2 linked regions of the Sphingobium yanoikuyae genome follow. The protein of the gene in region 1 binds, or shares a complex with, the protein of each later gene. Links are inferred from orthologs where the notes say so. Each region holds a gene or a part of one and is shown on either strand. Other genes may lie near its edges.

Evidence for each region.
Region 2: the proteins of ccmA (region 1) and ccmC are in contact, whole or in part, in a solved structure (PDB 8CE8), measured with the Escherichia coli proteins. The link is inferred for Sphingobium yanoikuyae from one-to-one orthologs.

Annotation. Positions count from the first base shown.
Region 1 is NZ_CP053021.1:669,094-684,778, reverse strand. What follows is about bases 8,714-11,585. They hold ccmA (heme ABC exporter ATP-binding protein CcmA), read left to right. Parts: upstream 8,714-9,776; coding sequence 9,777-10,394; downstream 10,395-11,585. Other genes in these bases: HH800_RS03580 (patatin-like phospholipase family protein), read left to right, coding at 11,140-11,585; HH800_RS03585 (heme exporter protein CcmB), read left to right, coding at 10,385-11,032; HH800_RS03595 (metallopeptidase family protein), read left to right, coding at 9,373-9,780; HH800_RS03600 (4a-hydroxytetrahydrobiopterin dehydratase), read right to left, coding at 9,042-9,332; HH800_RS03605 (threonine aldolase family protein), read right to left, coding at 8,714-8,840. In the rest of the region: HH800_RS03640 (hypothetical protein), read left to right, coding at 1-208; HH800_RS03635 (CvpA family protein), read right to left, coding at 551-1,075; DNA repair protein RadA, read right to left, coding at 1,086-2,453; HH800_RS03625 (endonuclease/exonuclease/phosphatase family protein), read left to right, coding at 2,543-3,244; HH800_RS03620 (patatin-like protein), read left to right, coding at 3,671-6,004; HH800_RS03615 (hypothetical protein), read left to right, coding at 6,001-6,498; HH800_RS03610 (hypothetical protein), read right to left, coding at 6,506-7,555; more of HH800_RS03605, read right to left, coding at 7,794-8,713; more of HH800_RS03580, read left to right, coding at 11,586-12,174; HH800_RS03575 (GntP family permease), read left to right, coding at 12,167-13,627; HH800_RS03570 (DMT family transporter), read left to right, coding at 13,673-14,575; HH800_RS03565 (cupin-like domain-containing protein), read left to right, coding at 14,648-15,622; HH800_RS03560 (chorismate mutase), read right to left, coding at 15,629-15,685. UniProt on the Escherichia coli protein: Part of the ABC transporter complex CcmAB involved in the biogenesis of c-type cytochromes; once thought to export heme, this seems not to be the case, but its exact role is uncertain. Responsible for energy coupling to the transport system.
Region 2 is NZ_CP053021.1:2,078,778-2,094,327, reverse strand. Bases 1-2,737 are described here. They hold ccmC (heme ABC transporter permease CcmC), read left to right. Parts: upstream 1-876; coding sequence 877-1,599; downstream 1,600-2,737. Other genes in these bases: HH800_RS10340 (heme lyase CcmF/NrfE family subunit), read left to right, coding at 2,173-2,737; ccmE (cytochrome c maturation protein CcmE), read left to right, coding at 1,730-2,176; ccmD (heme exporter protein CcmD), read left to right, coding at 1,602-1,733; purF (amidophosphoribosyltransferase), read right to left, coding at 1-674. Also shown: more of HH800_RS10340, read left to right, coding at 2,738-4,101; HH800_RS10335 (redoxin family protein), read left to right, coding at 4,098-4,625; HH800_RS10330 (cytochrome c-type biogenesis protein), read left to right, coding at 4,625-5,035; HH800_RS10325 (tetratricopeptide repeat protein), read left to right, coding at 5,032-5,673; HH800_RS10320 (potassium transporter Kup), read left to right, coding at 5,807-7,729; HH800_RS10315 (PA0069 family radical SAM protein), read right to left, coding at 7,736-8,803; HH800_RS10310 (YbjN domain-containing protein), read left to right, coding at 8,890-9,402; moaB (molybdenum cofactor biosynthesis protein B), read right to left, coding at 9,463-9,990; HH800_RS10300 (lytic transglycosylase domain-containing protein), read right to left, coding at 9,990-11,777; HH800_RS10295 (uracil-DNA glycosylase family protein), read right to left, coding at 11,774-12,556; HH800_RS10290 (electron transfer flavoprotein-ubiquinone oxidoreductase), read left to right, coding at 12,638-14,290; HH800_RS10285 (tetratricopeptide repeat protein), read left to right, coding at 14,316-15,550. UniProt on the Escherichia coli protein: Required for the export of heme to the periplasm for the biogenesis of c-type cytochromes.

The sequences.
Region 1 (15,685 bases):
TGGCACAGAAGGAAATGATGAATGGGGGCAGCCCACTGAAACACGTTCCATCAAGTTGGACGGATCAGTATCCGCTTTTGATATCGACAGCTTCGCGACTTCCAACAAGGTCAAAATAGGAAAAGTTTCCGCCAGATGGATTGAGGCGGATAAATGCTGTCATGAGCATAAAATTAATTCTGAGTGGAAAATTGCTGTCGAGAGATAGATTCAAGATCAGTTAAAAATTAATGCAAATTATAATTTAATTTCTCATGGATGGGGGATGGTTATCGGCGAATGTGAATTGTGGGAAAATCACCCAAAAGGATTTAGATGCCGCGGAACTTTGTGCGGATCTGTGTGGGCTTGCTTCCAACGCGATGAACCTTCCTGACAATGATACGCAGCTTTTTTGATCCTGTATTATTATAAATTAGCCGACTCCTGGGCTCTTCAGTGCTACGCATCGTGGTCGTACCCGAAATGCGCTCCATTATGCGACCAGGCGCAATCACAAGCCTTGGACCGCGGGTGAAAATTCGGTCAGTCCGCTTCCCACCCACCCCGGTCACGCCGCAGGATCGGACTCCGCCGGCTTCTGCGCGCGCTGTTCATCGACAAATTCGCTGATCGCCTTGCCGCTAGCGTTGAGCAGCGGATAGGTGCGGGCGTCGGACAGCCAGTCGGGGCGGCGTGCGCCGCTGCCGTAGAATGTGTCGTAGACCAGGGAAAAGGCGAGGAAGACCAGGGTCGCGCCAATCAGGCCCTTGATCGCGCCGAAGCCGCCGCCCAGCACCCGGTCGATCGGGCCGAGCACCGACTGGCGGGTACGCTGGCCGATCGCGCGGGCGAGCAGCTTGCCAGCGCCAAAGGTGACGGCGAAGATCAGGAATAAGGCCAGCACTGCCGCCCCGCTCTCGCTGCCGACGAAGCTGGTCAGCAATTCGGTGACGGAAGCATGGAACAGGCTGATCGCGAAAATGCCCGCGACCCAGGCGATCAGTGACAGGGTTTCGGTCACGAACCCGCGCAGCAGACCGAATATGGCGCAACCGCCGATGAGGAGGAGGACGAGGATATCGACGGCGTTCATGCCGCGCTGGCTATCCGCGCCCGAGCATCTGGTCAACCAGCTGTGCAAGGGTGCGGAAGCCGCTGACCGAAATCCCCTTCACCCCGTCCGCGCCCGACGCCGGCACGAAGGCCCGGTTGAAGCCCAGTTTCGCCGATTCACGGAGCCGCAGCGGGGTGTGCGAGACCGGCCTGATCTCGCTCGACAGCGCAATCTCGCCGAACAGCACGACATCGGCGGGCACCGGCCGTTCCGACAAGGCCGACATCAGGGCAGCCGCGACGGCGAGGTCGGCGGCCGGATCGGACAGGCGATAGCCGCCCGCGACATTGAGATAGACTTCGCAGGTCGAGAAGCTGAGGCCGCAGCGCGCCTCCAGCACGGCGAGGATCATCGCCAGCCGGCCGCTGTCCCAGCCGACCACCGCGCGCCGGGGAGTCGCCCCGCTCGACAGCCGCACCACCAGCGCCTGGATCTCGACCAGCACCGGCCGCGTCCCTTCAAGCGCGGGGAAGACGGTGGCGCCCGTCACCGTCTCGTCGCGATTGGTGAGGAACAATGCGGACGGATTGGCAACCTCCTCCAGCCCTTCGGCAACCATCGAGAAGACGCCGATCTCGTCGGTGCCGCCGAAGCGGTTCTTGATCGCGCGCAGGATGCGATATTGGTGGCTGCGCTCGCCCTCGAACGCCAGCACCGTGTCGACCATATGCTCCAGCACGCGCGGGCCGGCGATGCTGCCATCCTTGGTGACATGGCCGACCAGGATCAGCGCGGTGCCACGCTGCTTGGCGAACTTGATCAGTTCCTGGCTCGACGCGCGCACCTGGCTGACGGTGCCGGGCGCCCCCTCGATCAGGTCGCTGTGCATGGTCTGGATCGAATCGATGATCAGCAAGGCTGGCGGCACGCCGTCGCTCAGCGTCGTCAGGATATCGCGCACCGATGTCGCGCTCGCCAGCTGCACCGGCGCATTGCCCAGGCCCAGCCGCTGGGCGCGCAGCCGCACCTGGTCCGACGCCTCCTCGCCGCTGATATAGGCAACGGTCAGCCCGCGCGAGGCGACCCGCGCCGCCGCCTGCAGCAGCAGGGTCGACTTGCCAATGCCCGGATCGCCGCCGATCAGCGTGGCCGATCCCGGCACGATGCCGCCGCCCAGCGCCCGGTCAAACTCGGCGATGCCAGTGCTGGTGCGCGAAGGCAGTTCCACCTTGCTGTCGAGGCCGATGAGCGTGATCGCCCGGCCGCCGCCCTGCAGGTCATGCTTGGCGGAAAAGACCGTCTCGGCCGCTTCCTCGACGATGCTGTTCCATTCGCCGCAGTCATCGCACTGCCCCTGCCACCGGCCGGAGACGGTGCCGCATTGCTGACAGACGAATTTGCGCTTTGCCTTGGCCATGGTCCACGCATAACAGAACATAAAAGGAACACAAACGCGATCTTGCATCGAGGCTGGAAACCCCCGCGCCGCTGGCGCATTGAAGCAGCATGTCCGCCACGATCCGCGTCGCTAGCTATAATATCCGCAAGGCCATCGGTACCGACCGCCGCCGTTCACCCGAGCGGGTGATCGACGTGCTGAACGAGGTGGATGCCGACATCATCGCGCTGCAGGAGGCCGACCGGCGCTTCGGCATACGCTATGCCGCGATCCCGCCGCTGCTGCTCGAGCGCCAGAGCGGCTACAAGCCGGTGCCGCTCAATGTCCAGACCGACAGCATGGGCTGGCACGGCAACGCCATCATCGTCCGCAAGGAGGCGGAGGTCGCCGCCTATGACGTGCTGCACCTCCCTTGCCTGGAACCGCGCGGCGCGACCATGGCGGAGGTCGGGATCAAGGGCGCGAATCTACGGGTGTTCGGCATGCATCTCGACCTGTCGGGCCTGTGGCGGCGCAAGCAGGCGGCGGCGGTGATCCATGCCGCGGCACAGGGCCATGCCCTGCCGACGGTATTGATGGGCGATCTCAACGAATGGAGCGCCGAACGCGGTTGCCTGGCCGACTTTGCCCGCCATTACAGCTTCGCCCCCTGCGGCCGCAGCTTCCACGCCCGCCGCCCAGTCGCTCGGCTCGACCGGATCATGCATTGCGGCCGCATCCGCCTGGTCGACAGCGGCGTCCACGAAAGCGCCGCCGCGCGCAAGGCGTCGGACCATCTGCCGATCTGGGCGGAGTTCAAGCTGGGGTGAATGCGGGCGCGTGTTGGGGGGGGACGGCAGAGGGTCTGAAGACGACCAGAATCTGACGTTCCTAGTTCCTCCCCAAGCTTGCTTGGGGAGGTGGCAGCGCGAAGCGCTGACGGAGGGGCAATGGCGCGACCTCATCTACTTGCCCCTCCACCGCCTTCGGCGGTCCCCCTCCCCAAGCAAGCTTGGGGAGGATTTCGGACGTTCCGCTATCCACCCCATTTTGTCATTCCCGCGTAGGCGGGAATCCATCCCCTGACCTTGCATCTGATCCGACGCTGTGGAGATGGATCCCCGCCTGCGCGGGGATGACGGTAAAAAAACAGGCCGTTGCTTAGCCACCCATCCATCTCCCCTTCCCGCTTTCGGACAGGGGGTGGGACATTCCGCCTCTCGACAAGGCGGCCTGGCTTTGCGATCCCTATCCCCATGAGGGAGAAGGAATTACGCCTCGCGCTCGTCTGTTATGGCGGGATCAGCCTGGCCGTCTACATGCACGGCATCACCAAGGAAATCTGGCACCTGACGCGGGCAAGCCGGGCCTTTCATGACGGGGTGGCACCGCGGGGGGCGAGCGAGGCGGTCTATCATCAGCTGCTTGCCGATATCGAGGCGGCGAGCGGCACGCGGCTGCGCGTCCTGCCCGACATCATCGCCGGCGCCAGCGCGGGCGGGATCAACGGCATCTTCCTGGCCCAGGCGATCGAGACCGGCCAGTCGCTGGAACCGCTGACCGCGCTGTGGCTGGACAATGCCGATGTCGACGAACTGCTCGATCCCGATGCCCGGCCCGCCCGCGCGCTGACCAAATTCTGGGCGACGCCGCTGGTATGGATGGCCGCGCGCCGCCCCGGCGACGCGGTCGAGCGCACGGTGGCGCCCGACACGCGCGAAGAGGTGCGGATGAAATTGTCGCGCTTCATCCGCTCGCGCTGGTTCGAGCCGCCCTTTGGCGGGGAAATATTCTCGACCATGCTGCTCGACGCGTTCGACGCCATGGCCGTCACGCCGGCCGGGCCGTCGCTGCTGCCCGACGGCCATCCGCTCGACCTGTTCGTCACCGTCACTGATTTCGACGGCCATGTGCAGAGCCTGAGCCTCAACAGCCCGCCCCAGGTGATCGAGACCGAGCATCGGCTGTCGATCGGCTTTCGCGGCCGGGGCGGCAGTGCAAGCGGCTTTGCCGATCCGGCCGAACTGGTCTTTGCCGCGCGCGCCACCGCCAGCTTCCCCGGCGCCTTTCCACCCTTCACCGTGCGCGAACTGGACCGGGTATTGAAGCGCCGCCACCGCGCCTGGCCCGGCCGCGACGCCTTCCTGGCGCGCGTGCTGCCGCGCCGGGCGGCACGGGGCGAGGCGGAGGACGCGGTGCTGATCGACGGATCGGTGCTGGCCAACGCCCCCTTTGCCCAGGCGATCGGCGCGCTCAAGAACCGGCCATCGCGGCGCGAGGTCGACCGCCGTTTCGTCTATATCGATCCCAAGCCCGGCCACCGGTCGATCCACCTCAACCGCGAGGGCGAGGAGGAGGTCGCGCCGACCGGCGAGAACGCCCCCCTGCCCGGCTTTTTCCGCACCATCTTCGGCGCGCTGTCGGACATTCCGCGCGAACAGCCGATCCGCGACAATCTGGAGGCGATCGACCGCCATTCCGCCCGCATCCGCCGCATGGGCCGGATCATCCAGGCGCTGCGCCCCGGCATCGAGGCGGAGGTGGAGGGGGCGATCGGCCGCATGCTGTTCCTCGACCGGCCGACGCCGGCGCGCCTGTCGGCCTGGCGCGGCAAGGCGCAGCAGCGCGCCGCCGCATCGGCCGGATTCGCCTTCCCCGCTTATGCCCATCTCAAGCTGTCGGGCATCGTCGAGGATCTGGCCGCGCGGCTGTTCCAGTTGAGCGGCGAGGATGCGCCGATGATGCGCGAAGCCTATCGCCAGGCGATCTGGAAGCAGGTGCGCGCGATCGGCGCCGACCAGTTGACCGAGGATGCCGGCTCCGCCGCCGCGCCCGTCCTGTTCTTCCGCACCCATGACCTGGCCTTCCGCATCCGCCGCCTGCGCTTCCTGGCGCGGCGGCTGGCCGAGACGCTGGAACTGGAGGCCGATGCCGACAGCGAGGCGGTGCAGGCGATGCACGACGCCATCTATCGCGCGCTCGCCCTCTACACCGAATGCGAGGGCAATGATTTCTACAATGACCATGTCCGCGCCGCCGCGGCGCAGGTGCCGACCGACGCCGGTGCCGCGCTGGAGGCGATGGCGCAGGCGCGTGGCCTGCGTGCCCGCGACGAGGCGGCCGACATGCTGCTGGCCGAGGCGCTCGCCAACCTGCCCAAGGCCGGGCGCCGCACCATGTTGCTGGCCTATCTCGGCTTCCCCTTCTCCGACATCGCGACCTTACCGTTGCTTCAAGGTGACGCTGTCGATGAATATGATCCGATAAAGGTCGACCGGATTTCGCCCGAAGATTGCACCGCCATCCGCGCCGGCGGCGCCAACGCCACGCTAAAAGGCATAGAATTCAACAATTTTGGCGCCTTCTTCAGTCGGGTTTATCGGGAGAATGACTATCTGTGGGGCCGGCTCCATGGGGTGGAACGCCTGCTGGATATCGTAATTTCCGCAATTCCTGCCCCAACCCGTCTTCCCGAAGGGGCGTTGCGCAACTATAGGCGGGCGGCGTTTCTGGCGATCCTCGACGAGGAAGAGTCGCGCTTGCCGCATGTTGCGGATCTGATCGCCGGACTGCGGGAGGAAATCGGGTGAAGGGGCGTTTGAAGCTGTTTCCGATGATGCTGGCGCTGGTGCTCGTCACCGGCTGCAAGGGCTCGTCCGATGACAGCGCACAGGCCGCCCCGGTCAGCACGCCGCAGCAGGTGGCCGTTGCCGTCGTCCAGCCCGATCCGCCGCCGCCCGCGCCCCCCGCCGTCCTGCCGTCGCGCCCGGCGCCGATCGTCACCGTCGGCCCGCCCGGCCCGACCAATTCGCTCGACCTGCCGCCGTCGAGCAATGCGGCCCAGCCCGCCCCCTTCCCGCGCGAAGTCACCGCCTTCATGGTCGACCGCGACAGCTGTGACCATTTCCGCGGCGAGGAACCCTATGATGCGGAACGGCGCGCCTATATCGAGGAAAGCGTCGCCGAACTCTGCTCCGGCACCGACGCGAAGCTGGCCTTGCTGCGCAAGCGCTACGAAAAAATGCCGGACGTCATCAGCGCGCTGAGCAGCTATGACGCCCGGATCGAGGGCGAGGAACCCTGAGGCCGCTTCAGGGTGACGGCGGCGTTTCGAGCGACTGAAGCGCGTTCAGCCGGAACGCATAGATGCTGCCACGACCGCCAATCTGGCCATTTCCTCCAGCTTGGCCGGCACGTCCCGCTTTGCCATCATCGCCATCGCGCCCGCCGCTACACATGCCCGGCCGCGAACCATGCGACCCGTGCGATCCGCCTGCACCAGCGGCTCCCGCTCCGCCGCCTTTTCCAGCCGCTCCACCACTTGTCAAAATGTCGCCCGCAGTAAAGATATCCGTCACCACGGGCAGGCCGATGACATAGACACGACCGCCATTGCCGCCATTTCCTCCTGCGCCGCCATTCCCGCCCGAACCACCGCGCCCACCATTGCCTCCATTGCCGGGGCCACTCTTGCAGATCTTCCAACTCGCTCGTCCGTCTCTACCATCCGCGCCGGCTCCGCCTTTGCCGCCCGAACCGCCGGCTCCCCCCGCGCCGCCCGGCACGCCTCGAAAATCAACGGCAATGCGCGCCTGGTTGATCTGCTCTGGTGTATTGATCGCCTCCAGCCGCCCAGCGACAATATAGATGTCGGGCACCGCGGTCGTGCCACCGGGGCGGCCATCGGTGCCACTGCCGCCCTGACCACCCGGACCACCATTTGCACCCGTGCGCTTGCCCTTGCGCCCGCCAGCGCCGGTTGCGCCAGCTTGGCCCTTCGACCCTGCCAGCAGCGCCATGTTGCGTTGAATGCTCAGCAAAGATTGCGGGTCTTCGATCCGCATCCGTCTGGCAAACAGCAATACCCAGGGGTGTGCGCCGGTAAATTCGATCGTCGAATTTTTCTTGAAAACCATTTCGTTGGCAGCGATCGTCTGGCCCTTCACCTTTTCGACGCCCCGTATCTGCACCGTCTCCGTGGCCCAATAGGCCCGGCCGATCGCGGCGCGCACGTCCGGCGGCAACGCGGCCAGATCGGCGGTCTCGATCGCCGCCCGCGCCTCGGCCATCGGAGCAGCCTCCTGCGCCTGCCCCGGCAGCGGCGCCATGACGCCCAGCAGCAACCATCCGATCCTCTTCATGACAGCCTTCGTCCACGCGCCGGCGCCTGTGCCGGCGGCGTGATGAAGGCCCGGATCAGCGCCTCTTTTCAATTGGCTGGACCAGACAAGATCATCCGCTTTGGAGCATCCTCAACGGATCATCCCGCTATCCGACCCCGCTGCATGATGACATTTCGATATCGTAACAAGGACATGGACGAACGCGCACCCGCGCCCGCGCGCCCATGCCCTTGCGCCTATTCGGATCAGCTTGTTGTCAGGCGGCGACCGCCAGGCAGGCTTCCCTGATGTCGCGGGCCAGTTCGTCGACCCGCTCCACCTGCGCATCCCAGGCGAACATGAATCGCGCGCCGCCGCCGATGAAGGTGTAGAAACGCCAGCCGCGCGCACGCAATGCGTCCAGCACCTCCGCGGGGGCCGACAGGAACAGCGCGTTGGCCTCCACCGGGAAGATCGGGCTGACATCGGGCAAGTCGGCGATCGCCGCCGCCAGCCGGCGCGCGCAATCATTGCCATGGCGGGCGTTGCGCAGCCAGGCACCGCTTTCCAGCAGGCCGATCCACGGCGCCGACAGGAAACGCATCTTCGACGCCAGCTGTCCCGCCTGCTTGCAGCGATAGTCGAAATCCTGCGCCAGCGCGCGGTCGAAGAAGATCACCGCCTCGCCCACGGCCATGCCATTCTTGGTGCCGCCAAAGCAGAGCACGTCGACGCCCGCCTTCCAGCTGATCTCCGCCGGATCGCAGCCCAGGCTGGCGCAGGCATGGGCGAAGCGCGCGCCGTCCATGTGCAGTTTCAGCCCCAGTTCGCGGCACACGGCGGAAATCGCGCGCACTTCCTCGACCGTGTAGACAAGGCCGGTCTCGGTCGGCTGGGTGATGGTGACGACGCGCGGCTTGGGGAAATGGATGTCGGACCGGCTGGTCGCCAGTTGCCGGATCGCATCCGGCGTCAGCTTGCCGTCGACCGAGGGCGCGGCAAGCAGCTTCGACCCGTTGGAGAAGAATTCCGGCGCGCCGCATTCGTCGGTCTCGACATGGGCGGCGGTCGAACAGATCACGCTATGATAGGATTGGCACAGCGCCGCGAGCGCCAGCGAATTGGCGGCGGTGCCGTTGAAGACGAAGAACACCTCCGCATCGCCGCCGAACAGGGTGCGGAAATTGTCGGCCGCGCGCTGCGTCCATTCATCCTCGCCATAGGCCGTTGCCGATCCGCTGTTCGCCGCGAGCATCGCATCGAGTGCCTCGGGGCAGGCCCCGGCATAATTGTCGCTGGCAAATTGCTGTGTGGAAATGGGCACGTCATGCTTCCGTCTGCTGGTGTGTGACCAAGCATCGGATCAACGTCGTCGTGGCTGCATGTCCCGTTGGATTGCCGGTCCGGCCACATCCCCCTCTTTCGAAAGGCACCACCTTGCTCGGGGAGCAGGTTGGTGTCGGACGTTGGCCCGACTCTTGATGTTGCCGGGGCGATTATCGGCCGGGCGATGCCGCGTCAAGCGTCAGCGCAGCAGTGCCTCTATCCCCTTCGCCAGATCGATGTCCCGTTGCGACAGGCCGCCGGCATCATGGGTGGTGAGCGTGATTTCGACGCGGTTATAGACGTTGGACCATTCGGGATGATGGTCCGCCTTTTCCGCCAGCAGCGCGACGCGCGTCATGAAGCCGAAGGCGGCGACGAAGTCGGGAAAGGTGAAGCTGCGCGCGATCCCGTCCGGTTCGGCGACCGCCGTCCATTCGGGCAAATCCGCCAGCGCGATCGCCCGTTCCGTTTCGTTCAGTCTGGCAAGCATTTCTCTATCCTGCGTTATTTCTTTCGCCTATGTGACAGCCATGCCTGACACTGGTCAATCGTTCCGCTTCGCCCCTACCCCACAGGAAATCGAGACACTCGCGCTGGAGGCCCTGAGCCGCCTGCCCGAGCCCTTCCGTTCCTATCTCTCCAATGTCGTGATGCTGGTCGAGGATTTCGCCGACCCCGATGTCCTGAAGGAGATGGAGATTGACGATCCGTTCGGCCTGACCGGCCTCTATAGCGGCCGTCCCTTCGGGCAGGAGGCGCAGACCGGCGACCTGCCGCCGACCGTGCATCTTTTCCGCCGCCCGCTGCTCGACGAATGGGTCGAAACCGGCGTGCCGCTCGAAGCGCTCATCACCCATGTCGTGGTGCATGAAATCGGCCATCATTTCGGCCTGTCGGACATCGACATGCATGTGCTGGAGGATATGGTCGCCCCATGAGCGGCGCGGCGCTGCGCCTGTCGGGCCTGGCCTGTCTGCGCGGCGGACGCCTGCTCTTTGCCGGCGTCGACCTGGTGCTGGCGGCCGGCGGCAGCGCCTTGCTGCACGGGCCGAACGGCATCGGCAAGTCGAGCCTGCTGCGCCAGTGCGCCGGATTGCTGCCCATCTATGCCGGTACCATCGATCGACAGGGCGGCGTCGCGCTAGCCGACGAGCGGCTGGCGCTCGACATGGAATTGCCGCTCCACCGCGCGCTCGGCTTCTGGGCACGGCTCGACCGGGTGGATGCGGCCGCGCTCGACCGCGCACTCCTCGCCATGGCACTCGCCCCCTTGCGCGACGTGCCCGTGCGCATGCTTTCCACCGGCCAGCGCAAGCGCGCCATGCTCGCCCGCGTGATTGCCAGCGGCGCGGATATCTGGCTGCTCGACGAACCGGCCAATGGCCTGGACGATGCGTCGGTCGCGCTGCTCGGCGCCGCGGTGGCGGACCATCTGGCGGCCGGCGGCATCGTCGTCGCCGCCTCGCACCAGCCTTTGCCGCTGACCGATCCGGTTCGGATCGAGATGGCCGCCCATGTGCCGGACCCGGCGCAGGAGGCGTCATGCGACTGATCGCCCTGCTCGTCGCCCGCGACCTGGGACAGGCCTGGCGCTCGGCCGGGCTGTGGCTGCCGGTCGCCTTCCTGTTGCTGGTCGCCAGCCTCTATCCCTTCGCGGTCGGTCCCGACGCCGCCCTGCTCGCCCGCACCGGTGGCGGCATGCTGTGGATCGCGGCGCTGCTCGCCAGCCTGCTGCCGGTCGACCGGCTGGTCGCGCCGGATCGCGATGCCGGCATCCTGGACCAGATCGCGCTGCGCGGCATCAGCGAGGAGATGGTGGTGATCGCCCGGCTGATTGCCCATTGGCTGGGTTTCGGCCCGCCGCTGATGATCGCCGCCCTGCCCGCAGCCGCGCTGCTGAAGCTGGACGGCGCGACGATCCTGACGCTGGAGGCCGGGCTGCTGATCGGCACCCCCGCGCTTGCCGCGCTCGGCCTGCTGGTGGCGACGCTGACCGCCGGACTGCGCTCGTCGGGCGCGCTGGCGGGCCTGCTCGCCCTGCCGCTGGCGGTGCCGCTGCTGATCTTTGGCGCGGGCACACTGGGCGATGGCAGCGGCGCCGCGTTCAAATTCCTGGGCGCCGCCTCCCTGCTGCTGGTCGCGATCACACCGATCGCGGGCGGCGCGGCGATCCGCGCGGGCCGGGAATGAGGTTTGTGCAACGCGCAAGGCGTTGACATTGGCGGGCCGCAATGGTCCCATGCTGCATCGCAACAAACTCCGATAGCGGGGCATGCCCGCCAAGCGCGAGGTGCCCGATGCCCGATCCGACTGCCGAGCCGCAAAGCCGCCTGATCGACCTGGCCCTGCAGGGCGGCGGCGCCCATGGCGCCTTCACCTGGGGCGTACTCGACCGCCTGCTGGAGGAACCCTGGCTGCGGATCGACGGCATATCCGGCACGTCGGCCGGGGCGATGAACGCGGCCGTGCTGGCGAGCGGCTATGCCCATGGCGGCGCGCCGGGTGCCCGCCGCGCCCTCACCCGCTTCTGGAGCAAGGTATCGGACGGGGCAATGTTCAGCCCGTTCCGCCGCAGTCCGCTCGACATAGCGCTCGGCCGCTGGACGCTCGATTATTCGCCGCTCTATGTCGGCATGGACCTGATGGCGCGGCTCTGCTCGCCCTATGATCTCAATCCGGGCGGGTTCAACCCGCTGACCGACATCCTCAACGAATGCGTCGATTTCGACCATCTTGCCGCCAGCCCGATCCGCCTGTTCATCACCGCGACCAGCGTGCGCACCGGCCAGGCCCGCGTGTTCCGCAATGCGGAGATCACCCCCGACGTGCTGCTCGCCTCCGCCTGCCTGCCGACCATGTTCCACGCGGTCGAGATCGATGGCGAGGCCTATTGGGATGGCGGCTATTCGGGCAATCCGACGCTGACACCGCTGGTGCGCGACTGCGATTCGGACGACACCATCCTGATCCAGGTAAACCCGGTCGAGCGCGCCACCGACCTCTATGCCGCACGCGACATTGCCAGCCGATTGAACGAGATTTCCTTCAACGCCGTGCTGTTGCAGGAAATCCGGATGATGGCGCTGCTGCGCCAGGTCGCCGACCCCGGCCATGGCGAAGGCGAGAAATGGGCGAAGATGCGCATCCACCGCATCGCCAGCGCCGACATGCTGCAATTCGGCCATTCGTCCAAGCTGAACGCCGAATGGGCTTTCCTGTGGAAGCTCAAGAAGATCGGGCGCAAGGCGGCGGACGATTTCCTGAAGGATCATGGCCAGGCGATCGGCCGGGAATCGACGCTCGATATCGACGCGCTGCTCGCCCATGTCTGAGGCATTGAGCTTCCTAGGCATATTGGTCGCGCTCGGCGCGCTGATCGCCATGGCCTATCGCGGCTGGAGCGTACTGTTCCTCGCCCCGGCGCTGGCGATGATCGCCGCCAGCTTTTCGGGCTATCCGATGCTGGCGAGCTGGACCCAGATCTTCATGGTCGCCGCCGCGGGCTTCCTCGCCCAATTTTTCCCGCTCTTCCTGCTCGGCGCGATCTTCGCCAAGCTGATGAACGACAGCGGATCGGTGCGCACCATTGCCGACGCCATGATCGGCTGGCTGGGGTCCGGCCGCGCGATCATGGCGGTGGTGCTGGCCGGCGCGATCCTGACCTATGGCGGGGTCAGCCTGTTCGTCGCCTTCTTCGTGCTGGTGCCGATGGCACAGGCGCTGTTCCGCGCCGGCAACATCCCCCGGCGGCTGGTGCCGGCTACCATCATCCTGGGCACATCGACCTTCACCATGACCGCCCTGCCCGGCACGCCAGCGATCCAGAATGTCATTCCCATGCCCTTCTTCGGCACCTCCATCTATGCGGCGCCAGGCCTGGGCCTGATCGCCGCGGTCATCATGCTCGCCGTGGGCCTGGGCTGGCTGCTGCGGGCACAGGCGGCCGCCGCCGCCCGGCAGGAGGGCTATGATCCCAGCCTGTCCCCCGTGGCGCCGGTCGACAGCGCGCGGATGCGCGAGCATACGACGACGGCCTCCACCTTCGACCCCGCAGAGATGGACAAGGGTGCGCCCACCGACGACCGCCCTTCGCTCGGCATCGCCTTCCTGCCGATCGGCGTGATGATCGGCTGCAACCTCATCCTCTCGCTCTGGCTGTTCCCGACCTGGGACGCGCCCTTCCTGGCGGAGCCTTTATGGGGCAGCACCAGCCTGGGCGCGGTTGCGGGCATATGGTCGGTGACGGCGGCGCTGATGATCGCGACGCTCGCCATCATCCTGTGCAACCGGGCGCGCCTCGTCAGCCTGCGCAACAGCATCGATTCGGGCGCCAACGCCGCCGTGCTGCCGATCATCAGCGTGGCGAGCCTGGTCGGCTTCGGCGCGGTGATCGCGGCGCTGCCCGCCTTCCACATGATCCGCGACTGGGTGCTGGGCATGGGGGGCGGGCCACTGGTATCGCTGGCGGTGGCGACCAACCTGCTCGCCGCGCTCACCGGGTCGGCCTCGGGCGGGCTCACCATCGCGCTGGAGGCGCTGGGGCCGACCTATATGGACATCGCCGCCCAGACCGGCACCGATCCCGCCATCATGCACCGGGTGGCGGTGATCGGGTCGGGCACGCTCGACATATTGCCGCATAATGGCGCGATCGTCACCCTGCTGGCGCTGAGCGGCGTCACCCACCGCGAATCCTATCTGGATATCGCCATGGCCGGCATCGTCAGCTCGCTTGCGGCACTGGTCGCCGTCATCCTGATCGGATCGACGATCGGCAGCTTCTGATCCCTTCGCTCCTTGGCCGGGTCGACAGGCGCGCGCGCATCGGCCATGGGCTGCGCCATGTTCGGCATTATCGCATCCCTGTTGTTCGTCCTGATCTGGTCCACCGGCTTCATCGTCGCCCGCGCGATGGTGCCCCATGGCGCGCCGGAGCTGATCCTGGCCGCGCGCCTGTGCCTGACCGCGCTGCTGCTGGGCGCGCTGGCGCTGCATGGGCGCCAGCCCTGGCCGCGCGGCCGGCAATTGGGGCTGCATCTGGCGGCAGGCGCGATGCTGCATGGCCTTTACCTGACGCTCAGCTGGTGGGCGGTCAGCCATGGCATGCCGGCCGGCATCATGTCGCTGCTGGGCGCGACCCAGCCGCTGATGGTCGCGGTCGCCAGCGTCGCGATCCTGGGCGAGCGCTTGCCCGCGCGCGCCTGGACCGGCCTTGCCATCGCCATCCTGGGCGTCGGCTGCGTGCTGATGCCGGCGATCGCCAAATCAGGCGCGGGCGCGATCACCCTGATCCCCGCCGTTGCCGGCATCGTCGCGGTGCTGGCGATGACCGGCGGCACGCTGATCCAGCGCGGCACGATCGGCGGCGATCCGATCTGGGTGTCGGGCGCGGTGCAGAATGCCGGCGGCGCGCTGGTGGCGATCGCCGCCACCCTGATCGTGGGCGAATGGCGCTGGGACAACAGCCCGATGATGTGGATCGGCCTTGGCTGGTCGGTGCTGGGCCTGTCGGCGGCCGGCCTGTCGCTGCTGGTCTGGCTGGTGCGCACCCAGGGGCCGACGCGCATGTCGATGCTGTTGCTGCTGGTGCCGCCGCTCGCCGCGGTCGAGGCCTGGCTGCTGTTCGGCGAGAAGCTCGGCCCGGTGCAGATCGCCGGCTTCGCGCTGGCGTTGGGCGGCGTGCTACTGGGCCGGTCGCAGCCCAAGCGGACCGAGGTGGTGGAGCCAGCCTGAACCGCCACCGCGCCGTCACAGGTTCGTCACATCCTGCAACATGGCGGTCATGATCGCGCGCTAGGGCGGGTCATGAGCAAATCCGGCCGCACCCCGCCGCTTCCCTCGATCCTGTCGCAGGCGACGGACATGCAGATGCAGATGACCCTGCGCCAGGTCGGCTTTGGCGCGCCGTCCGCCAATGCCGTGCCCCATGTGCCGCCCAAGCCGGCTCCAGCGCCGCGCGACGACAGCGCGCTCGCGCTCAAACGGCGCGACTGGCTGCTGAATGTCATGGAGCAGCAGCGCGCCCTGTCCCCCTACGCCTCCGGCCTGCTGACCGCCGACGCGCTGTCGGGCGAGGATTTCCTGCATAATTTCTATGCGCCCGGCCGCCCGGTCCTGATCAGGGGGGCGATGGACGGCTGGCCCGCCCGCGCAAAATGGACGCCGGATTATCTGGCCGATGCCATTGGCGGGGCGGAAATCGAATATCAGGGCGGCCGCGCACAGGCCGCCGACTATGAGCTGGCCAAGGACCGGCACAAGCGCCGCGCGCCCTTTCGCCAGTTCATCGACCTGGTGCGCGACGGCGGCAATGACGCCTATCTGACCGCCTATAACAGCGCGGCGAACGGCCCGGCCCTTGCGTCGCTACAGGCCGACCTTGGCCATCCCGACGCCTATCTGGCGCCGACGCCCGGCATGTTGTGGATCGGCGGCGCGGGCGCCTTCACCCCGCTGCATTTCGACCTCACCAACAATCTGCTGGCGCAGGTGACGGGCACCAAGCATGTCATCCTGGTGCCGCCATCGCAGACCCATCGGCTGGCGCATAACCGCCATGTCTTCAGCGATGTCGGCGACCTCACCGATCCGGCGCGGCTGGCTCGATACCCGCGCGCCCGCGACGTTCTGCGCTACGAGGTGCGGCTGACGCCGGGCGACCTGCTCTTCATCCCGATCGGCTGGTGGCATCAGGTCCGGTCGGAAAGCTTCTCGACCATGCTGACCTACACGCATTTCCACTGGCCCAATGCGGGCCATGAAAATTATCCGAAGGATTAAAGCCTCTTATCCTTCCCGCAGCCGCTCATGATGGCGGATCACTTCATCGATGATGAAGCGCAG
Region 2 (15,550 bases), 1.4 Mb from region 1 along the record:
TCGATCGAGCGGACATAGTCGGCGCCGACCACGTCGAGTGCGACGGTTTCCGAAGCGAAGATGGTCGAATCGCCCAGCTTGCCCATCACCAGCGGGCGGATGCCGAGCGGATCGCGGCAGGCGATCATGCCCTCGGGGGTCATCACGATTAGCGAATAGGCGCCTTCGATCTGCTTCAGCGCATCGATGAACTTGTCGAGCAGGGTGCGATAATTGGACGTCGCGACCAGATGGATGATGACTTCGGTGTCCGAGGTCGACTGGAAGATGGAGCCGCGGCGGATCAGTTCGCGCCGGACCTTCATCGCGTTGGAGATATTGCCGTTATGGGCCACCGCGAAACCGCCGGAATTGAGTTCGGCATAGAGCGGCTGGACGTTGCGCAGCGAGGTTTCGCCGGTGGTCGAGTAACGGACATGGCCGCAGGCCGTGTCGCCGGGAAGGCCCCGAATCACCTCGTCGCGGTCGAAATTGCCGGCGACATGGCCCATGGCGCGATGGGTATGGAAATCATGCCCGTCCCAGCTGGTGATGCCTGCCGCTTCCTGGCCGCGATGCTGCAGGGCGTGAAGGCCGAGCGCTACCATCGCGGACGCGGTTTCTGCGCCGGATACGCCAAAAATGCCGCATTCTTCGCGCAACTTGTCGTCGTCGAAAGGATTCGTCGTAATCATGGGTGTGAGCGGGTCCATTGCCGTTCCTGACCACCCCTCTGGGGCGACCTTTCGCGCGCATATAGTCCTTCCCGGTCGATTTGTCGCCTGCCTGTAACAAAAAAGCGTGGCCAATCGTGGCAACGCTGCGTTTTGCAGGCTTTTCCATGGGCTAAACGGCCACTGGCGTTGGCGTTCGGGTGTCGCTAAGAAACCTGTACTCATGCACCGTTTTGCCAATCCCGCCCGCTTCCTGAAGATCGCCCGTCCGATGACGGGCTGGCTGTTTTGGCCCGGCCTCGTGCTGCTGCTGGCCGGCTGCGCTTCGGGTCTGTTCCTGACGCCGGCGGATTATCTGCAGGGCGATACGGTGCGCATACTCTATATACATGTGCCGGCCGCGTGGCTCGGCATGGCGGGCTGGACCGGCATCGCCGTGTCCGGGCTGATGCAACTGGTCTGGCGCCATCCGCTGGCTTCCGTAGCCGGCCGCGCGATCGCGGCGCCGGGCGCGTTGTTCACCGCCATCTGCCTGATGACCGGTTCGATCTGGGGGCGGCCGACCTGGGGCACCTGGTGGGAATGGGACGGGCGCATGACGTCCATGCTGGTCCTGCTCTTTCTCTATCTGGGCTATATCGCCCTGGCCAACGCGTCGGCGCGGCAGGGACAGGGCGGGGTCAGCCCGGTGACCGCGATCTTCGGCCTGGTCGGCGCGATCAACATCCCGATCATCAATCGGTCGGTGGTCTGGTGGAACAGCCTGCACCAGGGGCCGAGCATCACGATGCGCGGATCGAGCATCGACGGATCGATGCTCTGGCCGCTCGGCCTGACATTATTCGGTTTCACCTTGTTGTTCGCCGCGATCGTACTGATGCGGATGCGGGCAATCTTGGCACAAAATAAGGTCGAGGCGCGAATGCAGCGCCTGACGAGAGGGTAGAGATGAACCAATGGGCTTTCGTGATCGCCGCCTATGCCGTGACGGCGGTGGGTACGGCGATCGTCACCATCGCCAGCTGGCGCGCGATGCGGGCGGCGGAACGTCAGGCCGAACGACTGTCTGACCGGACATGAAGGCCAAGCATCAACGGCTGATCCTGGCGCTCGCAGCGCTGGTGGCGATCATCGGCGCCGGGCTGCTCGCCGTATCGGCGCTGAAGGACGAAGCGGCCTATTTCTACGCGCCAAACGATGTGAAGACCAAGGGTGTGGAGCCCGGCAAGGCGATCCGTCTTGGTGGCATGGTGGTGAAGGGTAGCCTCAAGCGCGCGGCCGATGGGGTGACGATCAATTTCGACGTGACCGACGGCAAGGCGACTGTGCCGGCGACCTTCAGCGGCATCGCGCCCGACCTGTTCAAGGAAGGCAGCGGTGTCGTGGCGGAAGGCGCTTTCGACCGGCAGGGGCGGTTCGTCGCCACCAATTTGCTGGCCAAGCATGACGAGCGCTACATGCCGCGCGAACTGGACGGCATGACCTATAATGAAACCACGCATGAGATGAAGGCCGCGCCATGATCGCCGAAGCCGGTCTTGCCGCCCTGTGGTTTGCCGCGGTCCTCGCGCTGCTCCAGCTGTTTCTGGTCGGCATGGGGCTGGCGGGCGGCAAGGGCGAGGTGCTGGGCGCCGTCCGACCTGTCGCTGTTTTGCAAGGCGTGCTGACGGCAGCCGCCTTTGTCGCGCTGATCAGCCTGTTCCTGCGGTCCGACATGTCGGTGCTGCTGGTGGCGACCAACAGCCATTCGGCCAAGCCCTGGCTCTACAAGTTCGCCGGAACCTGGGGCAATCATGAAGGGTCGATGCTGCTCTGGGTCACGGTAATGGGCGTCGCTGGAGCCGCAGTGGCCCTGTTCGAGCGCGCGTTGAAGCGCGACGCGCATATGGCGACGCTGGGGGCGCAGGCGGCGATCAGCCTCGGTTTCTATGCCTTCCTGCTCTTCTCCTCCAATCCCTTCGCCCGCATTTCCCCGGCACCGGCGGACGGGCAGGGGCTCAACCCGCTGCTGCAGGATCCCGGCCTCGCCTTCCATCCGCCGACGCTCTATCTTGGCTATGTCGGTCTGTCGGTCGCCTTCTCCTTCGCGGTCGGGGCCTTGCTGACGCGGCAGGTGGACGCCGCCTTCGCCCGCGCCATGCGCCCCTGGGTGCTGGCCGCCTGGGTCATGCTGACGCTTGGCATCACCGCGGGCAGCTATTGGGCCTATTATGAGCTGGGCTGGGGCGGCTGGTGGTTCTGGGATCCGGTCGAAAATGCGTCGCTTATGCCCTGGTTGGCGGCGACCGCGCTGCTGCACAGCGTGACCGTGCTGGCGACCCGCGACGCGCTGCGCGCATGGACGGTGATGCTGGCCGTCGTTGCCTTCTCCATGTCGATGGTCGGCACCTTCCTGGTCCGGTCGGGCATATTGACCAGCGTCCATGCCTTCGCTGTCGATCCGGAGCGGGGTAGCTTCATCCTGGCCTTGCTGGCGCTCTATATTGGCGGCGCCTTGGCTCTGTTCGGCTGGCGGATCGGCACGGTGCGCGAGGGCGCGCCGTTCGAACTGGTCAGCCGCGAAACCTTCCTGGTGGTCAACAACCTGTTGCTTTCGGTGATCCTCGGGCTGGTGCTGATCGGCACGCTTTACCCGCTGATGACCGAAGCATTCGGGCACAAGGTGTCGGTCGGCGCGCCCTATTTCGATCGCATTGCCGGGCCGATTGCGCTCATCCTGCTGATCGTCATGGCGGCAGGGCCGCTTACCCGCTGGCGCCGGGATCAGGCGCGCGCCGTGGCCGGGCGCATGCTTGTTCCGGCGGCGGTCGCACTGGCGACCGTGGTGCTGGTCGGCGCGCTCGCCTGGGGCCGGATCGGGCTGTTGCCCTATTGCGGGCTGGTGGTGGCGCTGGCCGTGGGCGTAGGATCGCTCGCGCCGCTCTGGAAGCGCAATCTGCGCCGCACGCCGCTCTTTACCTATGGCATGGTGATCGCCCATCTGGGCTGTGCCGTCAGCCTGGCGGGCATGGCCTGCGATTCGGCGTTCACGGTTGAGAAGCTGGTGGCAGTCCGGCCGGGCGACAGCATCGAGACGGCCGGCTGGACGCTGCGCTTCCAGCGCATCCTGCCGCTTGCCGGCGACAATTGGACGGCGTTGCAGGCGGACGTCATTGCGGAGCGCAGCGGCCGCGCGGTCGTGATCCATCCGCAATCGCGCTTCTTCGCCTCGCCGCCGACGACCACGACGGAAGCGGCGCTGCTGACCCGGTGGAATGGCCAGCTCTATGTCGTGCTGGGGCAGGAAGCCGATGCCGGCCGCTGGCAGATGCGGATCTGGTGGAAGCCGTTCGTGACGCTGATCTGGCTGGGCGGCATCATGATCGCGCTGGGCGGCCTGCTGGCGCTGGTCGGACGAGAGCGGCGCGGCTGGCTGATGAAATGGCGGGCGCGGAGGGCAATGGCATGAGGAAGCTGCTGATCTGGCTACCGCTTGTCCTGTTCCTCGGCTTCTTCGCGCTGTTCGCAAGCGGCCTGTTCAAGCCGGATGACCGCGTCATCACCTCCAAGCTGATTGGCCAGGCTTTGCCGGCCTTCACCCTGCCGGCTGCTGCCAGCGATCGTCCCGCGCTCGCCAGCACGCAATTGGCGGATGGCAAGCCGCGCCTGCTCAACATCTTTGCCAGCTGGTGCATTCCCTGCGCGGCGGAGGCGCCGCAACTGATGGCGCTCAAGCAGGCTGGGGTGGCGATAGACGCGATTGCGATCCGCGATGCCCGGCCCGATGTCGACGCCTTCCTGGCGCGCAACGGTAATCCCTATAGCCGGATCGGCCTGGATGCGCGCAGTGGCGTGCAGATCGCGCTGGGCTCGTCGGGCGTGCCGGAAACCTTCGTGATCGATGGCAGGGGCAGGATCGCCTATCAGCATATTGGTGACATCCGCGCCGATGACGTGCCGATGCTGCTGCAACGGCTGAAGGACGCACAATGATGAGGGGGCTGCTTTCTCTTCTCCTGTTGATGCTGGCAGCGCCGGTTCAGGCGCAGACCGCCCTGCCGCCCGCGCCCTATGCCGATCGGCAGCTCGACGATCCGGCGCTGGAGCGCAAGGCGAAGGCGCTGATGGAAACCATCCGCTGCCTGACCTGCCAGAGCCAGTCGATCGCCGATTCGAACGCCAGCATGGCTGGCGACATGCGCTCCGAGATACGCGAGCGGATCAGGTCGGGGGAGGAGCCTGAGCATATCAGGCGCTGGCTGATCGAGCGCTATGGCGACTGGGTCAGCTATGAGCCGACGGCCGCGCCGATCCTCTGGCCGTTATGGGCCGCGCCGATCGTGTTGCTTGCATTGGGGCTATTGTTGATGCGCGGACGGATCAAGCGGAGACCGCGGGCATGACGGGCTGGATCATTGCTTTCGGCATCGCCATCCTTGCCATGGCGGCGCTCTGCTTCATCGGGCGCATTCCGCGCGTGACGCGGGAGATTGTTGCGGCGGCTTTGCTGGTCGGGCTCGCGGGCTATGCCTGGCAGGGGCATCCCGGCCTAGCCGGCGCGCCGCGACAGGTCGCGGCTGAGAAGGAAGCGCAGTTCGACGAGAAGCTCGCGGAGCGACGCCGCAGCCTGGCGGAGCGCTATGGCCCGGCCGGCCAATGGCTGATCATGTCGGATTCCTACGGGCGGCGCGGCCTGACCAAGGAGGCAGCCAACATCCTGCTCTCCGGCCTCAAGCAGGCGCCGGACGACGCCAATCTGTGGCTCGGCATGGGGAATGCGCTGGTTGCGCATGCCGATGGCGTGGTCGCGCCGGCGGCCGACTATGCCTATCGGCAGGCGTTGCGGCTGGACCCGGAAGGGCCGGCGCCGCGCTATTTCTATGGCCTCGCCCTCGCCCAGGCCGGGCAGTTGGACGCGGCGCGCAAACAATGGTTGCCGCTGGCGCAATCGGCGCCCGAAGGCAGCAAGATCAAGGCGGAACTGCAGGCGAATATCGCGCGTATCGATGCCATGTTGGCGATGGATGCGGCTTCGCGATGATCCGCATCGGGGCGATCATTGCGTGAACCCTGTGCCCATGGTAGGGGCCGGCGGTTTGCTGGGCTCCGTCCTTGGAATGAGAATTGCCCTGGCAAGGGTTGCGACATGATATTGATGATCGAGCATTTCCTTCATGGCTGATGACAGCGCGGTCGCCGTCCCCGAAGACGGCGAGCAGGATGGGCATGGCCATGCCCGCCAGAAAGCCACGGCCAAGCTGGTCGTCGGCGCGATCGGTATCGTCTTCGGCGATATCGGCACCAGCCCGCTCTACGCCTTCCGCGAAACTTTTGCGGGGCACCATCATCTTGACCTTGATCCCGACCATATATTGGGCGTCATCAGCCTGATGTTCTGGTCGATGATGCTGGTCGTGACGCTCAAATATGTCAGCATCATCATGCGCGCCGACAATAAGGGCGAGGGCGGTAGCCTGGCGCTGCTGGCGCTGATCAACGGCCAGACCAAGACGCAGCGCTGGTCGCGTGGCATCGTGCTGCTGGGCGTGTTCGCGACGGCTCTCTTCTACGGCGATTCGATGATCACGCCGGCGGTTTCCGTGCTGTCGGCGGTGGAAGGCCTGGCGGTCTATAATGCCAATCTGGCGCCGGCGATCCTGCCGGTTGCGGTGCTGATCCTGCTCGGCCTGTTCTGGATCCAGGGCCTGGGGACCAACAAGGTTGCGACCCTGTTCGGGCCGATCATGCTGATATATTTCGTGACGATCGCGTCGCTTGGCGTGCTCAGCATCGTCAAGACGCCGGGCATTCTCTACGCCTTCAATCCCTATTGGGCGGTGATGTTCTTTGCCACCGATCCGCTGCCCGCCTTCCTGGCGCTGGGCTCGGTCGTGCTGGCGGTGACGGGCGCCGAAGCGCTCTATGCCGATATGGGCCATTTCGGCCGCAGCCCGATCCGCGTCTCCTGGCTGATCTTCGTGCTGCCGGCGCTGATGCTCAACTATATGGGGCAGGGCGCACTGCTCTTCCGTGAGGGCGCTGCGGCGCTGCACAGCCCCTTCTACAATCTCGCGCCGCAATGGATGCAGTTGCCGCTGATCGGCCTTGCCACGCTGGCGGCGATCATCGCCTCGCAGGCCGTGATATCCGGCGCTTTCTCGGTCACACAGCAGGCGATCCAACTCGGCTTCATGCCGCGTCTGCGGATCGAGCATACCAGCGCCTCGACGGCCGGCCAGATCTACATTCCCCTGATCAACTGGGGGCTGATGGTGATGGTCATCCTGCTGGTGCTGGTTTTCAAGACCTCGTCCAACCTGACCGCGGCTTATGGCATTGCCGTCACCGGTGCGATGTTCATCGACAATGTGCTGCTGACCGTGGTGCTTTACCGCCTGTGGCACTGGAAATGGTATTATGCCGCGCCGCTGCTTGCCGTCTTCTACCTGGTCGATGGCGCCTATCTGGCGGCCAATCTGACCAAGGTGCCCGACGGCGGCTGGTTCCCGCTGCTGATCGGCTTCGTCGTCTTCACCTTGCTGACCACCTGGTCTCGTGGGCGCCGGCTGGTGCAGGAACGGCTGCGCGAGGCAGCGATGCCGATCCCGGTATTCGTGGCTTCGGCCGCCAACAGCGCGGTGCGCGTGCCGGGCACCGCTGTCTTCATGACCTCGACGCCCGATGGCGTGCCGCATGCGCTGCTGCATAATCTCAAGCACAACAAGGTGCTGCATGAGAGGGTGATCCTGTTGACGGTCAAGATCAAGGATGTGCCGGTGGTCGAGGATGACGGCCGGTGCAAGCTGGAGGATCTGGGGCGCGGCTTCTTCCGTCTGGTGCTGCAATATGGCTTCATGCAGGAGCCGGATGTTCCGGCCGCGCTCAAGAATGTCACCGGTTGTGGCCAGGCGTTCAAGATGATGGACACCAGCTTCTTCCTGGCGCGCCAGACGCTGCTGCCTTCGGCCAATCCCGGCATGCCGCTGTGGCGCGAGAAGATCTTCGCCTGGATGCTCCGCAACGCGGAAAGTGCGATGGAGTTCTTCCGTCTGCCGACCAATCGCGTGGTCGAACTGGGTAGCCAGGTCGAGATTTAGGGGCGCTTAGAAGAGCTGCATCTGGGCACCCTCGGGCGGCCGGAACAGATCGGTGCGGACGCTGATTCGCGCCTGGCCCAGATTGGCCTTGCGGCGGGCCTTGGTGAAGCGGGCGCGGGTCAGGTCGGCCCAGACGCCCTGGCCGCGCATCCGGCTGCCGAAATCGGGATCATTGTCGCGGCCGCCGCGAATGTCCCGGATCATCGCCATCACCTTGCCGGCGCGATCGGGATAATGGGTTTCCAGCCAGGCGCGGAACAACGGTGCGACCTCATCCGGCAGGCGGACCAGGATGTAGTTGACGTCCTGCGCGCCGGCCATGGCGAGCCGCGCCACCACCTGTTCGATCTCATGGTCGTTGATTGCCGGGATGATCGGCGACATGTTGGCCGATACCGGCACACCGGCTTCAGTCAGGCGAGCGATCGCGGCGATCCGCCGTTCGGGATGGGGCGCGCGCGGCTCCAGCGTACGGGCGACCTTGGGATCAAGCGAGGTGACCGAAATCATCACCGCGACCAGATTGTCGCGCGCCAGATCGGCAAGCAGGTCGATGTCGCGCAGGATGCGGTCGGACTTGGTGGTGATGAAGACCGGATGGCGGCATTCCACCATCACCTCCAGCAATTGGCGCGTGATCTCCCAATCCTTCTCGATCGGCTGATAGGGATCGGTATTCGTGCCCATGGCGATGGGCGAGACGCTGTAATTACCGCGCGCCAGTTCCTTGCGCAGCAGCGCCGCCGCGTCCGGCTTGGCGAACAGGCGTGTTTCGAAATCCAGCCCCGGCGACAGATCATGATAGGCGTGGGTCGGCCGGGCAAAGCAATAGATGCAGCCATGCTCGCAGCCGGCATAGGCGTTGATCGACTGGGAGAAGGCGATGTCGGGCGACGTGTTGCGCGAGATGATCGTACGCGGCGTGATCAGCGAGACGCTGGTGCGCAGTTTCTGGGCCGGTCCGTCGATCGCTTCCACGGCGTCGAGCCAGTCGCCGTCCGCCTCGCGCGCGGCCAGGTTGAACCGGCTGCTTGCCTGGTTGTGCGTTGCGCCGCGTCCGGGAATAATCGCCATCTTGAAATAAGAACATATCATGAACTCATTGACAAGGCCGCTTCGGACGCGTCATGGCTGCCCCCTAGAAAGCAGGGGGAAATATCATGCGTGCCTGGTGGCTTGTTCCGGCTCTGATGATGATGGCAGGCGCGGCCGATGCCGCGACGCCGACGACGGATTGTGCCGCAAATATGGTCTGCGCCAGCCGACCCCAGTCGGTGGCCGATGCGTTGCAGGCGGCAGGTTACAAGGCGGCGCTGACCAAGAGCAAGTCAACCGGCAATCCGATGATCGAGAGCGCTGCCAGCGGCTATAATTTCACCATCTATTTCTATGGCTGCGAAGAGATGAAGGACTGCAACTCGTTGCAGTTCGGTATCAATTTCGCGGATGATGGCGGCAACACGGTCGAGCTGGCGAACAAGTGGAACCAGTCCAAGCGCTTCATCCAGATGTCGCTGGCCGACGACAAGACGCTGGACGTGTCCTATGACGTCAGCACGATCGGCGGTCTCAACCAGGAGAATTTCGCCGACGTGGTCGACTGGTGGTCAGTGATGCTCGGCGAACTCAGCAAATTCTTCAAGGAGAACCCGGCGCCCACGCTCAAGAAGTGAAGGGGCGCGGGCCGGAACCGTAACGAAAAATCGCCCTTTTGCGATTTTCCAAACAGCCGCTCAGCGCTCGGTGAGGCGCGGCATCAGTTCGACGAAATTGCAGGGGCGGAACCGGCTGTCGAGCTGGCTGGCGAGAATGCCGTCCCAGGCGTCGCGGACCGCGCCGGTCGAGCCGGGCAGGGCGAAGATATAGGTGCCGCGCGCGACGCAGGCGGTGGCGCGCGACTGGATGGTCGAGGTGCCGATCGACTGATAGCTGAGCCACCGGAAGAGTTCGCCGAAACCGGGAATTTCCTTGTCCTGCACCTGGGCCAGTGCCTCGGGCGTGACGTCCCGGCCGGTGACGCCGGTGCCGCCAGTGGTCAGGATCACATCGACCTGCGGATCGTCGATCCAGGCTTGAAGGCGCGCGACGATGGCGCGGCGATCATCGATAACGATCAGCCGGTCGGCCAGGACATGACCTGCGCCGGTCAGGCGCTCGACCAGCGTGTCGCCGGACCGGTCATCGGCCAAGGTGCGGGTGTCGGAAACGGTCAGGACGGCGATGCGGACGGGCAGGAAGGTCCGGCCCTCGTCGATCGGCATCAGTCCGATCCGCCGGCGAGCATCGCCCGGCCATCGGCCTTGCTGAGACGCACCAGCTTGACGCCCTTGGCATTGGGAAAGGTTGGCCACATGCCCTGCGCCATACCGGTCAGGCAATCCGCCTCGCCCTTTGCCTGGATCTGGTACATCCAATAGTTGCGCATGACGATGTTCACATAGGCGCGGGTTTCATAATAGGGCAGGGATTCGATGAAGAGCAGGGGATCGCCCTTGTCCTTCACCTCGCTGTTCCAGCGTTCGACCGGCAGCGGGCCGGCATTATAGGCGGCCATCACCTTGGGCAGCAGGCCGCCCGTCGCGCTCATGTCGCGGAGCGATTCCAGATAGCGCTGGCCATATTCCATGTTGGTGGACGGCACGAACAGCTGCGATGCGTTGGACAGGCCGACATCGCCGGCGGTTCCGGGGCGGACCTGCATCAGGCCGCGGGCGCCGGCGCTGGAGACGACGTCCGAACGGAAGCCGGATTCCTGCAGCGTATGGGCGTAGATCAGCGACGGGTCGACACGCCAGCCGCCGTCCGGCCGCCAGGCCGGCGCCGGGAAGCGGGCGAAACTGTCGGGCTGCTTGCCGGCCGGGCCATTATGGGCGAGCCAGAGCTGGGTTGCGGGCAGGTTGAGCGCGCTGGCCAGGCGGAGCAGCGCATCATATTGGGTCGTGCCGCCAAGCTTCGCCTGATAGCGCAAAATCTCGTCGGCGCGGCCATTCTCGCCAATATCGGCCAGCGCGATCGCGCTGCGGACATTGGGGCTGTCTTTGAGCTGGCGCCAGTCATTGTCGCTGAAACGCGCGTTCATGGTCGCGCCGCCCAGTGGCATGCCCAGGCTCTCGCGGGCGAGCAGGCCATAGAATGTCTCGTCGGATCGCGCCGCGAGCTTCAGCATATTCTCGACCTTCTCGGCCTCGCCGCAGACCATATAGGCGCGCGATGCCCAATAGGCGCCGGCCGCGCGCATGTCGGCGTCGCCCGCCAGTGCGGCGACATTGGCGAAGGCCGGGGCGGCAGCGCGGCAATCATTCTGGCGCCAGGCGGCCAGGCCCGTGGTCCAGTGTGCCTGCACGGTCCAGTCGCCGCCGGTACGAGTTTCGAGCGCACGCGCAGCCATGCGGCGCGCGTTGAGATCGTCGCTTTCGATATAATAGGCCCAGGCGACACGCTGGCGCACCTCGGTCAGGCCTTCGGGCGTCAGGCCCGCTTCGCCAGCGGTGAGCAAGCCTTCCGCGCCGGCCGGATCATCATTCTTGATGAAGGTCAGGATCTGGGCCGACAGGCTCTGGGCCAGAACGTCCGTCTTGCTGCCGCTGACATATTGGCGGCGGGGTGCTGAGCCCAGCCATACCAGCTTCTGGACCTGCGGCAGATCGGGCAGGATGGTCGCGCCGCGCTTCTGCGCCAGGCGGGAAAGCTGGTCGGCCTTGGGCAGCCAGGCTGCCTTGTTGACGAGGTCGAGCAGGTCGAACAGCTCGACACGCGGCGACCCCTTGGCAAGATAAAGTTCTGACAGGGCGAGCGGACGGACCGCATCCTGCGGGTCGAGTGCCAGGATCATCGCCTTGGCATCCGACCATTTCTGGTCACGCAGGGCGGCGAAGATGGCATTGTAGCGCGCCTTGTCGCCATCGGACAGCTGCAGCGGCGTGGCGGCGGCGGCGCTGTTCGGCAAGAGGGGGAGGGTTTCGGCCGCCTTGGCGCCGGCCGGGATCGCCAGCGCCGCGCTCATGCTGAGCAGGGCAAGGCTGGAAATGCGGGTTGCAACGCGAATCACGGGCGGTCTTCCTCAATCAGGCTTTGCAGGGCGCGCCAGCATTCCGCCTTGGCCGCGGGCTGGCTGAGCAGCAGGCGCGGATGGAATGTGGCAATGGCGGGCACAGTGCCGCCATCATGGTTAAAGGGGTGTAAACCGGCGGGCCGGTCGGCGCCATCGGTCGGAAGCAGCGCACGGGCCGTCCGATCGCCCAACAGGAGCAGGCGGCGCGGCGCAGCGAGATGGACATGGAGCCTGATGCGATCGGCGACATGAGCCAGATCGCTTGCCTCCACCATGCCGCCGGCGGGGCGGACGGTGAACAGTGAGGCTAGGCAGATATCGTCACGGCGCAGGCCGATGGCTCGCATCATGGCGTCGAACAGAGTGCCGGCGCGATCGGCGAACAAATGGCCCGCGCCGGCATCTGCCATGTCGGGCATGTCGGTGATGACCATCAGCGATGCTTCGGCCGGGCCGGTCGGCAGGATCGGGGTGCCGGGCCATTTGCGTTCGGGCTGGGCCGAATCACTGGCAAGCCATTCGAGATAGGCGTCGAGCGTCTTGGGTTTTTCGGGCGGCGGCGGAGCAAAGGCCTTCGCAGCCTGCTCGGCCAGCTGTGCGCGCGTCGGCTGCGGCCGCAACCAGTTGACTGGAGCTTCCGCTACGGCGCCATCCACCCCCGCCAGCGACCACCACGCCAGATAGGCGTCAGGCGCTGCGGCTCCAAAGTCCCGCTCTAATCCCCGCATCACGATGCCCTTGGGCCAGAGGTTGACGCGAGGGTCAAGAATCTTCATCGCGTGGAATGTCAAAACGTTGGAGTAATAAGGCGACCGGATGGCCGGACATGTGCTGGCGGGCGCCTTTATGGAGGGATTATGAGCGAACGGGATTCGATGCCCTATGACATCGTCATCGTCGGTGGGGGACCGGCTGGCCTGTCTGCAGCAATCCGGCTGAAGCAACTGGCCAATGCCGCCGGGCAGGAACTGGCCGTCTGCGTGCTGGAAAAGGGGTCGGAAATCGGCGCCCATATCCTGTCGGGCGCGGTGGTCGATCCCAGGGCGCTGGATGAGCTGATCCCCGACTGGAAGGAACAGGGCTGCCCGATGGCCGATGTTCCGGTCACCGACAATCAGCATTGGGTCTTGTCCAAGGCTGGCAAGATGGCGATGCCGCACATCATGACGCCGGGCTGGATGCACAACAAGGGCACCTATACCGGATCGCTGGGCAATTTGTGCCGCTGGCTGGCCGAGCAGGCCGAGGGGCTGGGCGTCGAAATCTTCCCCGGCTTCGCCGCCGCCGAAATCCTCTACAATGAGGATGGCAGCGTGAAGGGCGTCGCGACCGGCGACATGGGCATCGCCCGTGATGGCGAGCGCAAGGCGGACTATCAGCCAGGCCTGGAACTGCACGCCAAATATACCTTCTTTGCGGAGGGCGCGCGCGGCCACCTGACCAAGATCCTCAAGCGCCAGTTTGACCTGGAGGCCGATTGCGAGCCGCAGGTCTATGGCCTGGGGATGAAGGAATTGTGGGACATCGATCCCGCCAAGCATCAGTCGGGTCTTGTCATCCATACGCAGGGATGGCCGCTAACTGACGCATATGGCGGTGGTTTTCTCTATCATCAGGCCAATGGCCAGGTTGCGCTCGGCTTCGTCGTGGGCCTGGGCTATCGCAACCCGCACCTCTATCCGTTCGAGGAATTCCAGCGCTGGAAGCAGCATCCGGAAATCCGCAAGTTTCTGGAGGGCGGCCGCCGCGTTTCCTATGGCGCGCGCGCGATCAACGAGGGCGGCTGGCAGTCGATCCCCAAGCTGGTCTTCCCCGGTGGCGCGCTGATCGGTTGCTCGGCCGGATTCGTCAATGTGCCGCGCATCAAGGGCAGCCATACCGCGATGAAGTCGGGCATGCTGGCCGCCGAGGCCGCGTTCGAGGCGATCCAGGACGAGCGCGCGCGCGACGTGCTGCACGATTATGAGGATCGGCTGCGTTCCTGCTGGATCGCGGACGAACTGAAACTGGTGAAGAATGCCGAGCCGCTGCTGGCCAAGTTCGGCAACACCATCGGCACGCTGCTGGCCGGCATCGACATGTGGATGCGCACGCTCAAGATCGGCCTGCCTTTCACCATGAAGCACAAGCCCGATTGCGAGAAATTGTGGCGCAAGGACCAGTGCGAGAAGATCGCCTATCCCAAGCCCGATGGCGTGATCAGTTTCGATCGTCTGTCCTCTGTGTTCCTGTCGAACACCAATCATGAGGAGGACCAGCCGGTCCATCTGCAGTTGAAGGATCCGTCGGTCCCCATTTCCTACAATCTGCCCCTTTATGACGAGCCGGCTCAGCGTTATTGTCCTGCCGGTGTCTATGAAGTGGTCGGTCTGGATGAAGGGGAGCCTCGCTTCCAGATCAACGCGCAGAATTGCGTCCACTGCAAGACATGCGACATCAAGGACCCGACCCAGAATATCAACTGGGTCGTGCCCGAGGGCGGCGGAGGACCGAATTATCCGAACATGTAGGGGCCTGATTCCAGGACTGTTGCTGATGCTGCCGGCTGTGGCCGGCGCATCGGTCGATCCCGATATGGCCTTGCATGCCTACGCCCGCGCGCGCCTTGCCGATGGTGAAGGCGCGCTGGGCGTTGCGGTCGACAGCTATCGTGTGGCCCTCGCCGGCGACCCGACCAGCCTCGCCATTGCCCGCCGTTCCTATGTCCAGGCACTGGAAAGCGGCGACATGCCGCTGGCATTGCAATCGGCCGCGTTGCTGGATGAGGGCGGCATGCTGCCGCGGGACGGCACCTTGCTGCGGATTTGCGACGCATTGGGCCGCAAGGATTGGGCGACGGCGCAGACCTTCACCGATCGCTTGGTGGAGGAGGGCAATTTCTCCTTCCTCGCCCCGATCGTGCAAAGCTGGATATCGCTGGGCCAGCGCCGCTATGTGGCGCCCGTCATCGACAGCAAGGACAAGTTCGGGGCGCTGGGCGCCCGCTATCTCGACGAGCATCTGGCGTTGCAGGCCATGGCACGGGGTGACAAGGAAGAGGCCATTGGCGCGATGCGCCGTGCTTTGGCCTTGCGCGTGACGGACGACGAAGCGCTGCGCCTGACCTTCGCCGCGCAACTGGCCGGGCGCCGGGCGAAGGCGGATGCCCTGGCCCTGCTGCCCGCCGATGAGGCGAGCTTCGCCAAGGCCCGTACGGACGTTGTCCGCGGCAAGGTGCCGGGAGCGATTGCCGCGCCCTTCACACCCAAGCAGGGCTTTGCGCAATTGTTGGCCCGCCTCGCGGTCGACATCGCGTCCGATGAAACAGGCACGGCGCTGGGCATTCGCCTGGCGCGGATCGCGACCTTTGCCGATCCGGCCGCTGCCGAGCCGCATCTGGTGGCGGCGAAACTGCTGGTGGCGGGTGATCTCGCCAATTATGCGGCGGCGGAAGCGCGCAAGCTGCCAGTCACTGGCTGGTATGGCGCGCTCGCCCAGGCGGAACTGGTCGAGGCACTGGCGGCCTCGGGGGATCGCGACGGTGCGATTGCACTGGCGCAAAGCCTAGCATCGGCTCCCAATGCCGAGCCGGAACGCCTTGTAAGACTTGGACGATTGCTGGCGGATTCGGGAGATTTCGACGGCGCTGCGTCGGCTTTCCATCGTGCGCAGGCGGGCTATTCGGCTGACAGCCTGCCTTGGGCGCTGCTGCTGTTCGAAGGCAGCGCGCTGGAACAGGGCAAGCGGTGGGACGAGGCCCGCGCGGTGCTCGAAAAAGCGGCCGTCATGGC